4 regions of the Cytobacillus sp. EB106-05-05-XG126 genome follow, and region 3 is predicted to be linked to each of the others. Evidence: riboswitches for the same ligand, from Rfam matches in the RefSeq annotation. Region 3 holds a riboswitch; each other region holds the start of a gene.
The links. A riboswitch is a leader RNA that binds a small molecule or an ion and turns the genes downstream of it on or off. The one in region 3 is predicted to bind S-adenosylmethionine.
Positions count from the first base shown of each region.

Region 1: another riboswitch for S-adenosylmethionine. It lies ahead of AC3WTL_RS20645 (homoserine dehydrogenase); the one in region 3 lies ahead of metK (methionine adenosyltransferase).
Region 2: another riboswitch for S-adenosylmethionine. It lies ahead of AC3WTL_RS16170 (O-acetylhomoserine aminocarboxypropyltransferase/cysteine synthase family protein); the one in region 3 lies ahead of metK (methionine adenosyltransferase).
Region 4: another riboswitch for S-adenosylmethionine. It lies ahead of AC3WTL_RS06995 (O-methyltransferase); the one in region 3 lies ahead of metK (methionine adenosyltransferase).

Region 1 is NZ_JBYTDU010000011.1:38,449-41,564, reverse strand. It holds gene AC3WTL_RS20650 (hypothetical protein) at 1-11, shown strand, start outside; gene AC3WTL_RS20645 (homoserine dehydrogenase) at 73-1,290, opposite strand; SAM riboswitch class I at 1,399-1,500, opposite strand; gene AC3WTL_RS20640 (NUDIX hydrolase) at 1,578-2,216, opposite strand; gene AC3WTL_RS20635 (general stress protein) at 2,418-3,029, shown strand; gene yhbH (sporulation protein YhbH) at 3,089-3,116, opposite strand, start outside.
Region 2 is NZ_JBYTDU010000005.1:53,264-56,379, reverse strand. It holds gene AC3WTL_RS16180 (MFS transporter) at 1-433, shown strand, start outside; gene AC3WTL_RS16175 (SCP2 sterol-binding domain-containing protein) at 578-916, shown strand; SAM riboswitch class I at 968-1,069, shown strand; gene AC3WTL_RS16170 (O-acetylhomoserine aminocarboxypropyltransferase/cysteine synthase family protein) at 1,156-2,472, shown strand; SAM riboswitch class I at 2,613-2,716, shown strand; gene AC3WTL_RS16165 (methionine ABC transporter ATP-binding protein) at 2,868-3,116, shown strand, end outside.
Region 3 is NZ_JBYTDU010000002.1:10,545-13,660, reverse strand. It holds gene metK (methionine adenosyltransferase) at 179-1,375, opposite strand; SAM riboswitch class I at 1,690-1,805, opposite strand; gene AC3WTL_RS10585 (thiol-disulfide oxidoreductase DCC family protein) at 1,911-2,285, opposite strand; gene pckA (phosphoenolpyruvate carboxykinase (ATP)) at 2,504-3,116, shown strand, end outside.
Region 4 is NZ_JBYTDU010000001.1:1,405,388-1,408,503, reverse strand. It holds gene AC3WTL_RS07000 (coiled-coil domain-containing protein) at 1-1,267, shown strand, start outside; SAM riboswitch class I at 1,355-1,461, shown strand; gene AC3WTL_RS06995 (O-methyltransferase) at 1,568-2,146, shown strand; gene AC3WTL_RS06990 (PH domain-containing protein) at 2,172-2,555, shown strand; gene pdxR (MocR-like pyridoxine biosynthesis transcription factor PdxR) at 2,586-3,116, opposite strand, start outside.

The sequences.
Region 1 (3,116 bases), on a different contig from region 3:
AGCAGGCTTAGTATCCACCATCTCTAAACATACTTCAGGAGGGGCAGCTCAAAGGCTTGCCCCTTCTGTTTTTTAGACCGGCTGTACCTGCTTATACTTCCCTGCCGTGACTGCATAATCTCCAAGCACTTGATAAGCCTTCAAACCGGATTTGTCTAATAATGACACAGCTTCTGCAGCTCCCTTAACGATCAGGGCCTGTTCTGACACTTTGCTGGCGATTTCAACTCCCTCAGGGAATTCATATCCTTCAGCATCACCCAATATAACCCAGAGCGGCTGTTCAGGAACATTTTCTTCCGATCCAGCTTCCTCAAATACTGAAGGTAAATCGGCTTTGCCCACATGAATCAGATCTTCAATAATCGCACTCGCTGTCGGGAACATGCCTGCTCCAGGTCCCTGCAAACTGATATTTCCGACAATATCCGCATCGATTGAAACGGCATTCTGCACGCCTTCTACTCTGTATAAAGGATGAGATTCTCCTGTCAGGACCGGCTTTACTGTACAGCGGACAGAATCTTTTTCCTTCTGAATTGATGCTATATGTTTAAATTTCAGCCCCAGCGAATCAGCCAAACGGATTTGTTCAATCGTAATATCAGTAATGCCTTCTCTTACAGAGTATTCCTGTTCCGGCGCTTTCCCGAATACAAGCTCGCTCAGAACAACTGCTTTGTAAAAGGCGTCATATCCTTCGATATCGTTTTTAGGATCGGCTTCTGCATAGCCTTTTTCCTGAGCGATTTTCAATGCTTCTTCAAATGATACGTTCTCCTCGCGCATACTTGTCAAAATGAAATTGGATGTGCCATTTAAAATTCCTTCAATCCGTTCGATCCTGTTGGCATTCAGCAGCTGCCTGATGGTCTGAATGATGGGGATTCCGCCGCCGACTGTTGCTTCAAATCCCAGTGATACATTCTTTTCTTTTGCCAGCCTCGCAAGCTCACTTCCATGAAATGCAAACATCTCTTTATTCGCTGTAATGACGTGGCATCCTCTCGATATGGCCTGGCGCAGATACGTATAGCCCGGCTCCCTGCCAACAATGGCATCAATTACGACATCAAGCTTTGGAAGCTCAATAATATCCTGAAAGTCATCTGTTAAAAGCACCTCTTCATCAGGCAAAGAATGTTTATTCACATTTTTGACCAGGATAGCTGAAACCTTCACTTCTTTCCCAAGTATCGCCTGAAGCCTTTCCTGATGCTTTCTGATTGTTTCATACACTCCTTTTCCTACAGTTCCAAACCCCAATAGCCCGATCGTTATCGCTGACATTATTTATTCCCCCTTGATAAAATTTATAAAGCCGCCGTAAAAACAAAAAACCCCTTCCGTCCATTACAGACAAGAAGGGGTTTGAATTAATATTCCGTTCATTCCGCCTTCTTATCTTCGGAAAATGTATTCCTCTGAATTTGGCACCGTGCATGAATGCTGGTTGCCGAGGCTTCATAGGGTCAGTCCCTCCGCCTCTCTTGATAAGAAGTTTCTAAGTATTCAATTTATATGAATCATAAACATTTATCAGGTCTGCGTCAACCTTTTTTGAAAAATTATTTTCTTCAGACGCTTTCACTTTCATTGAAATCTTCCGTTATGATCTCAAGAAAATGCTTAAGAATTCTGGCAGTCAGCCCCCAGATGACCTTATCCTGGAAATAGTAAAATACCTCTTCCGCTCTTCTTGTCTGCCAATTGTAATTTTCACCTCCGGCAATCAAATCAAAAGGGAAATTTTCTTCTGGCTCTACCTTAAAATTCACGTGATACGTTTCCGGTTTTACTTTTTTCAGAAATGACAGAGGCACAGTAAAAACCTCTTCTACTTCATCAGGGTTCGGCACAATCTTGTCTGGGTTTTGGATAATGCCTGCATAAGGGTAAATAATTTGACCGAAGGAAATCATGTAATCCAGCGGGGAAACATTTGTGATGCTGTCATCGCCCACACCGAGTTCCTCAGAGGTTTCACGGATGGCCGTATGCTCTTCATCCCTATCTTCCGGATCTATCCTTCCGCCGGGGAAACATACCTCCCCAGGCTGCCTTCTCATTTTTAGTGAACGTACTTCAAATAGGACATGTACCTCATTATTGATTTCAACCAGCGGAAGCAAAATAGCGAACTTCGAAAATCGCTCACTCCCCAAAATGATTGGGGTTCTGTTCCTTAACCTTTTAGTCAGTTTCTCAATCTCCATATCTGCCCACCTCCAGCAGCAATTCAATTCAGTTATTATCTCTTTATCATACTGTATTCTTTGAGTTTTATTAATTTTTATGGCTTGTGCCAAATACGGACTATATGCTATTGCATCCTGACTTCAAAAGTAAAAGAACGTTTCTCCGCCTGCAAATCAGGGAAAATAAAAAAATATCATAATACACTGGGAGTGAAAAATATGAAGAAGAATATATTAATAGGCGGATACGATACACAGCAAGAGCTTAAAGAAGCCATTGAAGGTGCAGGGTCAAATGGATATCAGAAGGAAAATCTCGTGATCGTCTCAAAGGATGGCGCAAATCTTGAGAGCTTTGCAGACAATTACGGAGTGAACTTGCGAATAGTCGGTTCCCAGGAGCTGGGCAATCAGCGCTTTCTTGATTCTGTTAAAGCTCTTTTCATGGGAGAAGACCCTGCCACAAGTTCAGGAATTGATCCCGATAAAAAAGATGGTACACGGTTTGATGAACATGACCTGGATCAATACGCAGGCATGGTTTTTGACGGAAAGTATGTTTTAATCGCTGACTATTATGGGAAATATCCAAACTCCACTCAGGACAACCAGAGAATCACTGCCGAAAACTCTGAAGGATATATGGAGAGTGCTTCAGCCCGGGAGGTTGTCCATGAATCGGATATCAAAACACTGGCAGATAAATCCGCTGATACATGCTGTGTCAACGATAATTCCAGTCGTGTACAGCATTCACATACTTCAGCAGAGGTGAAAACCAGTGGTGAAGTAAATCGGGAAGAAGTGCTTACAAAGGACAGGCTTAAATAGCAGCAGCCCCCTGAAAATGGGGGCTTTTTGCTGAAACAAAAAGAGAGGTTTCCCTCTCTTTAGGCATATTTCTTCTTATCCTCTTCC
Region 2 (3,116 bases), on a different contig from region 3:
GATTATCGGACCGGTTGTGGTAAGAAAAGTGGGAGAGGTAAAAGCTGTTGTGATCCTGCAGCTCATGTCACTTCCTTTCCTGCTTTTAACCGCTTATACTGAAAACCTTTGGCTGGCTGCCATTGGCTTTTTGTTCCGGCAGGCGTTGATGAATGCGGGAAATCCTATACAAATGTCATTGATGATGTCAAAGGTAAATGATTCGATGAAAGGACTGGCAAACTCAGTCAATCAGATGGTGTTCAATCTGGGCTGGGCTGTAATGGGCCCGGTTTCAACAGGAATCGTCATGAGATATGGAGATTATTGGGGATATGCACTCGTATTCACCATTACAGCTTCTTTATACTTGATTGGCTCTCTCTACTTTTTCTTTGTATTCAGAGGCTATAAAAAGACAAAAACTGAAGCAGCCTCTGTGAAAATAGTATGATCTGACATATTTCTCGGGAAATGAAAAGGCAATGCCAATTAAACAGGCAATGCCTTTCTGATTTTGTCGAATGAAAAATAAAGGATTAAAGCACTTTATTACTGAATATTAAAGTCAATTGACCCCATTAAAAGAGGTGAGGCTGTGAGGAGTTTACCTGATGTATTTATCCGGGAATTAAAGGCTAAAGGGCATCTTGGATTTTTCTTAAGAAGTTCAAACTTTTCTCTGCTTATTAAGGCGGGAAACACATGCATTCCTTTGAAAATTTCGAATGGGGAAATACAGAAGGCAAGCCGCACCAGCCATTTTGATGTTGAAATCTCGGGATCGGAAGAAGCTGTATTGTCACTGATTACAGGAAAAGTAAAGCTAAGGGATGCCATTTCCCAAAACGAAATAATGCTTGAAACCACTTACAGAAAAAAGTTGCTTCTCGAGTCTTTTTTCTGTTTAGGGAAAATTTCACTGCACAATACTTGACCGTTTTTTTAATAGTATGATAATATCGTTTTAATATTAATTAACTGAATATTCTTATCAAGAGAGGCGGAGGGACTGGCCCAGCGAAGCCCGGCAACCGGTAAAATACACGGTGCTAAATCCAGCAGAGCAGAATGCTCTGGTAGATAAGAAGAGTCGATATAGCCCTCTTCTTATGAAGAGGGTTTTTCTGCTTTTAAGAAATGAAATAAAAACATTTTTATAGAGGAGAGATAGCGATGACGGACAAACAGAAAAATTACCGCTTTGAAACAATTGGAGTACATGGGGGGCTGAAGCCTGACCCTGTAACTGGCGCGAGGGCGGTCCCAATTTATCAGAATAATGCTTATCAGTTCAAAAATACAGATCACGCTGCAGATCTCTTTGCCCTGAAAGAACCGGGATATATTTATAGCAGGATACATAATCCAACTGTCAGTGTGTTTGAGGAAAGAGTGGCCATGCTTGAAGGAGGAGTGGGTGCGCTGGCTCTTGCCAGCGGCCAGTCTGCTATTACACTTGCCATTTTAAATATCGCCGAAGCTGGTGATGAAATTGTAGCCGCATCCAATTTATATGGGGGCACTTATAATTTATTTGCAGTTACACTTCCCAAGTATGGAATAAAGGTAAAACTGGTGGATCCAAAGGATCCGGAAAATTTCCGGAGTGCCATTACAGATAAAACAAAGGCTGTCTTCGCCGAAACAATTGGAAACCCCAGCCTGAAAATCCTGGATATTGAAAAGGTTGCCGCAATTGCCCACGAAAACGGTGTGCCGCTGATTGTCGATAACACTTTTGCTACCCCTTATCTTTGCAGGCCTATTGAACATGGAGCTGACATTGTCATACACTCTGCGACAAAATGGCTGCTCGGCAATGGGACCACAATGGGGGGAGTTATTGTGGACGGCGGAAAATTTGACTGGAATTCTCCTAAGTTTCCGGGCTTTACAGAGCCTGATCCGAGCTACCATGATATTGTCTATAGCGAAGCAATTGGCGAAGCTGCTTATATTATCAAAGCACGGGTACAGCTGTTAAGAGACTTAGGACCTGCAATGAGTGCGCAAAGTGCATTCCAGTTCACACTGGGTCTTGAGACTCTGCATGTGAGAATGAAGGAACATGTTGCCAATACCAAAAAGGTAGTGGAATATTTGGAGGCGCACCCAGCCGTTAATTGGGTGCTCTATCCAGGTCATGAAAACCACCCGGACAAAGACTTGGCAGATAAATATTTGCCAAAAGGAGCCGGGGCAGTGGCTGTATTTGGAATTGCGGGCGGACGAGAGGCTGGAGCCAAGCTGATCAATAGCTTGCAGCTATGGGCACATGTGGCAAATGTCGGGGACGCAAAGAGCCTGATTATCCACCCTGCAAGCACTACTCATCAGCAGCTGGATGAGGAAGGTTTAAAGGCTGCAGGAGTGCCGGAGGACCTGATTCGGATTTCGATCGGCATCGAAAATGCAGAAGATTTAATTGAAGACCTGGAACAGGCGATAGAAGCAGCTGCAGGTCTCACATCGCTAGCTGCAAAAGCGTAAAGGAAAATTTACCATTCACTTTTTTCCGAAAGTTTGAAATTTCATCGTTGACACCTTTTTAATGGCTATGATACGATAGCAAACGTAGTTAAAAAACTGCTTAATTCATTTAAAGTATTAATTTAATATAGAACGTTACGCTCTTATCAAGAGAGGTGGAGGGAAGTGCCCTATGAAGCCCGGCAACCGTCAATTAGTTGAAATGGTGCCAATTCACTCAAAGCATAGCTTTGATAGATGAGAGAAAGGACTAAATTTTTTTATGCCTTTCTGCTCATGTGCAGAAAGGCATTTTTGCTTTTGCGCATGAAAGCCTATATAGAGTGAAGAATAGGGAATAAAAGCAGTCTATTAATTATTATCTGTATCTTTCGATAAAAGAGGTGACTATCACGTTGATTTCCATAAAAGATGTACAGAAGATATTCTCTTCAAAAAACGGTCAGGTAAAAGCAGTTGACGATGTGAACCTGGAGGTAAAAGAAGGAGAAATCTTCGGTGTTATCGGATACAGCGGTGCAGGTAAAAGTACCTTAATCCGCATGCTGAATGGGCTGGAGCTTCCTACCCATGGCAGTGTAACAGTAGCAGGCAATGAGGTTTCAAAGATAAAGGGAAGCAAGCTAAGAAAAGCGCGGCAGGAA
Region 3 (3,116 bases):
TTATAAAAAAAATATGTGCGGAAAATTAAGCCATTATCCGAAGTTTAAACGATAACATATAATTATAAACGACTAAAGAGCATAAAGACCGAAAAGTGAATTATCACCCTATATGTATAAAGACGCAAAAAAATAAGCGGGAGTTACATAGTAAATGCAACTCCCACTTTTAAATTTATTATTCAGCTTCAGAACGAAGAATTTCTGCCTTGTCAGTACGCTCCCAAGGAAGGTCAACATCTGTACGTCCGAAATGTCCGTAAGCAGCTGTCTGCTTGTAAATTGGGCGGCGAAGGCCAAGCATGTTAATAATTCCTGCAGGGCGAAGATCAAAATGCTTTCTTACTAAATCAACTAATACATCTTCATCCACTTTACCGGTTCCAAATGTATCAACAGAAATTGAAACAGGCTGTGCCACACCGATTGCATAAGCAAGCTGAACTTCCACTTTTTCTGCCAAACCGGCTGCTACAATGTTCTTCGCAACATAACGTGCGGCATATGCAGCAGAGCGGTCAACCTTCGTAGGATCCTTGCCGGAGAAAGCGCCGCCGCCATGGCGTGCATATCCGCCGTAGGTATCAACAATGATTTTGCGTCCAGTCAGACCAGCATCCCCTTGAGGTCCGCCGATAACAAAACGTCCAGTCGGGTTGATGAAGTACTTTGTATTCTCATCGATTAGTTCTTTTGGAACAACCGGGTTAATAACATGTTCCTTCAGGTTGCGCTGGATTTGCTCCAGGCTGATTTCAGGGTGATGCTGAGTAGAAATAACGATTGTGTCAATTCGGACAGGCTTGTCATTTTCATCATACTCAACCGTTACCTGAGTTTTTCCATCCGGACGAAGGTAAGGAAGGATCTCTTCTTTACGAACTTCAGTCAGGCGGCGGGAAAGTTTATGTGCCAAAGAAATCGGAAGAGGCATAAGCTCCTTCGTTTCGTTGCAGGCAAAACCGAACATTAAGCCCTGGTCTCCTGCACCGATTGCTTCGATTTCCTGATCGCTCATTTGCCCTTCGCGTGCTTCAAGTGCCTGGTCAACACCCATTGCGATATCTGCAGACTGCTCATCAATGGAAGTTAAAACTGCACATGTTTCTGAATCGAAACCATATTTAGCACGGGTATAACCGATTTCTTTTACCGTTTCACGAACGATTTTTGGAATATCTACGTATGTAGATGTTGTGATTTCACCTGCAACTAATACAAGTCCAGTTGTTACAGAAGTCTCTGCAGCAACACGGGCATTCGCATCTTTAGCTAAAATCGCATCTAAGATTGCATCAGAAATTTGGTCACAGATTTTATCCGGATGACCTTCAGTAACTGATTCAGAAGTAAACAAACGACGTTTTGTTGACATCTGGCTTCCTCCTTATAAATAGAAAATTGAGCGAGAAATAAGAAATGGGGAAGCGGAAAAATAATTTTTCCCTGTCATTTCATGGATCTCTGTTTGATACGGAACTCATTCCCTTAGTAGTATGAAATAAACATGGAGTTTTTATTAGAAAAATAGACAGCGCCGGCAAGAATGCCAGGTATCCATGATTCATAAGCATGCCAAAAACTCACATAAATAGTACATTCCAAAAGCCGTTCATCCCATTGCCTGTGCAAAATAAAAAACCTTCTCATTAGTGAAAAGGTTGAAAGCAAATCGATTCGCGCCTTTCACTCTTATCGTTCAAGGAATTACGTCCTTGCGTCAGGTTAGCACCTTTGCTGATTATTGCCTTTAGCAGGTTGCTGGGTTTCATAGGGCCTGTCCCTCCACCAGCTCGGGATAAGAGAGTATCCGTTCAAGGTTGAATCATACCGTATTTTATCGAACCATGTCAACAGATTTTGATTATTTTTCACCGTTAAATTTCGGCTTAAAAATGTAAGCTTCCCCCTTACAGAGAACAGCTTCCATCGTCACACTTTTTCTTTAGAAATTTTTGCCTGTTTTTCGCAATCCATTTGTATACCGGATCACCGAGAATTGCAGTGAATGGTACATATAAAAAGATGCTGATGAAAAAGGATGCAGGAAAGAGGAACAGCAGTCTCCTTACCGCATAGTACCCCTTTATCACGCTGCCGGAGGGGGTAATAATATGAAGCTCCCTCCGCAAATCGTGTCTGGAAAATGAGATAGACCCAGGCTCTTTTTCATATTCCTGCAGGGAAATCCACTCCACTTTATTCAGCCAATCGAGTTTTTTAAGGATTCTCTTTGTTTCCTTGCATAAAGAGCATGTTCCATCATATAGGGCAATTGTCTTCATTTTAGATCAGTCCCATGGTAAAATTAACACTTTCTTCTATAATAGCATATATCGGTTATAAGGCGATTAAAGTGGATTACTTGTCCAATTGTGACAATTTAATAACAGAGACAAAAAAGTTTCGTAATAGTATAGACTAATCATTTCAATGTGTTATACTAATTTCGAGATGTAATCACTTTCATAAAAAAATCGGGAAAAAGGAAGGTATTCATCAGATGAACTCTGTAAGCATATCAAACGAATTGAGTGAATTATTAAATGGCAGCAACATTCAAGTGCAATTATCCGTTCCTCAGCTTGTGGAAAAAGTTTTAAACCGCAATGAAGGGTCCCTTACTTCCACTGGGGCTGTACGCGCTACCACAGGAAAGTATACAGGGCGTTCCCCTAAAGATAAATACATTGTTGAAGAAGCATCAAATAAAGATAAAATGGACTGGGGCAGCGTAAACCAGCCAATCTCTGAAGAAGCATTCTCTAATCTTTATAATAAAGTAATCAATTACTTAAAAGAAAAAGAAGAAGTATTTGTTTTCAAAGGCTTCGCAGGTGCTGATAAAAAACACCGCATGCCTATCCAGGTGATCAATGAATATGCCTGGCATAACCTTTTTGCACACCAGTTATTCATTCGCCCGGCAGAAGACGAGCTATTGGATCATCAAGCAGAGTTCACAGTCATTTCTGCTCCAAATTTCAAAGCAGACCCTGCTGTTGACGGCACAAAGTCCGAAACATTCATTATCATTTCATTCGAGCGCCGCACTGTTTTAATTGGCGGAACAGAATATGCAGGAGAAATGAAAAAGTCAATCTTCTCTGTTATGA
Region 4 (3,116 bases), on a different contig from region 3:
AAAGCCTGAAGAATGGGAAGAGCTTGATCTGGAAGTGAAGACGATCGAAATTACTGACCAGACCAAACAGACAAATGCAGAAATAAAGAAAACGGAAGAACGCAAAAAAGAGGCAGAACAAAGCATAACTGAGTTTGAAAAAGATCAATTGCATTTATCCGTCATTCTTAAAGAGGAAGCGGCCGCATTTACAGATGAAGACATAGAGAAAATTAAGAATCAAGGAAAGCAAAGCACCCTATCCTGGAGTGAAAAACATCAGGCTATTCAGGATGAAGGGCAAGAGAAGCATGCGAAGATTGAACAATCACTAAGAAATTTAAAGCTTGCTATTGAAGGCAAGGATTGGGAAATCCGCTTTAAGAATGAAGTCTTAACTACGCTTGATCATATGGATACAAGGCATTATGCGCATATTCAAAGTGTCGTCCAAAACATGAAGCGCTTTTCTCAGAGCGGTCTGGAGCAGCTGGAGCGCGACAAAGAACGGGCGGAAAAGGCGCAAAACTTCTGGGCAAGCAGGGCAAGCATGAAGGTAATGAGCATTTCAGAGGCAATTCGCTCGATGATTGCGAAAATGAAGCTTAAGAATGAAAGGGGTTCTTTTCCGCTCGTCCAGCTTAAAGAAGATATCCTGCCTAAAAAAGCGGAAGATGTCGAACCTTTACTGAAACAGCATTTCGTTTCAGCCATTAATAAAATTACGAAGCGATTTGAGATGATTGATGATAATAATCCGGTGCTTGATCAGGAAATCAAACAGCTTATCAGTGATGAGCAAATTTTATTTGTTTCCCTCAGAAATCGCTATCCGGAGCTCCTGGTTTATAACATGCGTACAGACAATGCATTCATGTACGGTAAACCGCAGCGTGAGCATTATTCGACCTGGCAGACGATCAACCAGGGTTCGAAGAAGAAATCTGATGGAAGCGGCGGTCAAAAGCTATCTGCCCGCATGGTTATGATGATGATGCTTCTTTCGGTCAAGAGTGAAACCGATCAAAGCTGGGTTCCGCTAGTCTGTGATAATCCTTTCGGCCAAGCTGCTTCTGCCCATGTGCTTGATCCTATTTTCGCTGTAGCCCATAAGCTGAAGTTCCAATTCATCGTCGTCACTCCGCCTGAATTGGTAAAAACAGAAATCAGCCAGAGATTCGAAGCGTACTATAAATTGGACTTCATCCGTGAAAAGGGGAAAGAAATTGTGTCGGATACGATTGTTCCGGCTTTTAGGATTTATCAGGGGGAGGAAGCTGTTCATTAAAAATTTGAAATAGATTAAAAGAGTTAAAGTATTGCCATTTGGCAGAAACTATGCAATACTTGGTTGAAAATATAAATTTTATACAAATTCTTATCCAGAGAGGTGGAGGGACTGGCCCTGCGAAGCCTCAGCAACCCCTGATTATGTCAGGAAGGTGCTAATTCCAACAGAGTTGACGCTCTGGGAGATAAGAGGTCGTTTTGATAAGTAAAGGCCTCTTATAAAGAGGCCTTTTTTTGATGCTCTTTTATAATTTGAGCTTGGTTTAGATTAGAACGAAGAAAGAGGAGGAATGGCAAAATGGAAAACGGCGTTATACAGGTACCGGAAGCATATTCGAGGATATTACAGGAATCAGATGTGCTCGGCTTCGGGCAGTCATGTGATATAAAAACAGGATTTTTACTGAAGGGGCTGGCAGCCTCTAAATCTGGAGGAAGCTTTTTGGAGCTGGGAACAGGTACGGGAGCGTCTGCTTCATGGATCATGGATGGGATGGATGAAGGCAGTAAGCTTACCACCGTTGACATAGATCCGACAGTGCAATCGATCGCGAGAAAGTACCTCGGGAATGACAGCAGAATTACATTTTGCTGTGAGGACGGAGCAGCTTTTATTCAAAACCTGTCGGAAGGGTTCGATTTTATTTTTGCAGATACATGGCCGGGGAAATTCGAGCTTCTGGACAAAACCCTGGATCATTTAAATATCGGCGGTTTTTATGTGATTCATGATGTGTTTCCGCAGCAGAAATTGCCTGAAGAATTTCGGATCAAAGCAACTAAACTTCTAAAAACTCTGCAGGACAGACCTGACCTGGACATAACAGAATTGGATTGGTCTACTGGGCTGATACTGGCAGTTAAGACAGCGGTTTGACAGATGAAATATGAGGGGGAGTTCCATGGACAACATTAAAAATCAGGTTAAAAATGTATTGCATGAAGGTGAAAACATTATTGAATGTTTAAGCTGTTCATTAGTTGCACATTACTGTTTAGCACCGCAGGCAGGCTTATTTGCAGCAACGAACAAAAGACTGCTATTCTATGGAATCCCGGTATCAGAAACAAACAATGAATTAGTTGAAGAATTTGCGTATAGCCATATAACTTCCATTGAAGAAAAAAGGGGGATCACCGGGAAACATATTCATATGTACTATAAGCAAGACTTGTACAAATTCCAGCAAATCCAGGGGATGAATTTGTTTGATTTTATGGTGGCTGTTAAGGAAAAGATGAGCCTGTTTACCACTTCACTAAAAGAGCGTTATCCTGTAAGATAAGAGCTCTTTTAGTTGAATATTTGACTTAGTCTAAAGGCTAAGATAACTTTTCCATGCATTAGCGATTAATTGGACTCCTCTCTCAATCTCGTCCATTGAGGGGGCGCCATATCCAATCATCACTTGATTGTTTGGCTTGTGAAGATGATACATATGTAAAACAGCATCGATTTCAACTCCCGCCGACTTTGCCAGTTCAATTGCTTTAGATTCATTCAATCCTTCTGGTAATGTCACGATGATATGCAAACCTGCTGTATCTCCAATTATGTCAAAGTTTTCTCCTAGATGCTTTGCCAGGCTATCTATTAAACAGCTCCTTTTAGCTCTATATAAAGTTCTCATTTTTGCGATATGGGATAAATAAAATCCTTTTTCCATAAACTTTGCAGCAGCTCTCTGATCGATTCTTGAAACAGCAGACTTTTGATAAGCATTAAATTTTTCAAAGTCCTGCTTCAGGGCTGCTGGCATAACCATATAGCTGATCCGAAGTGATGGCAGCAATGTTTTTGAAAAGGTGCCGAAGTACAGTACCCGCCCGGCTGAATCGAGATGGGA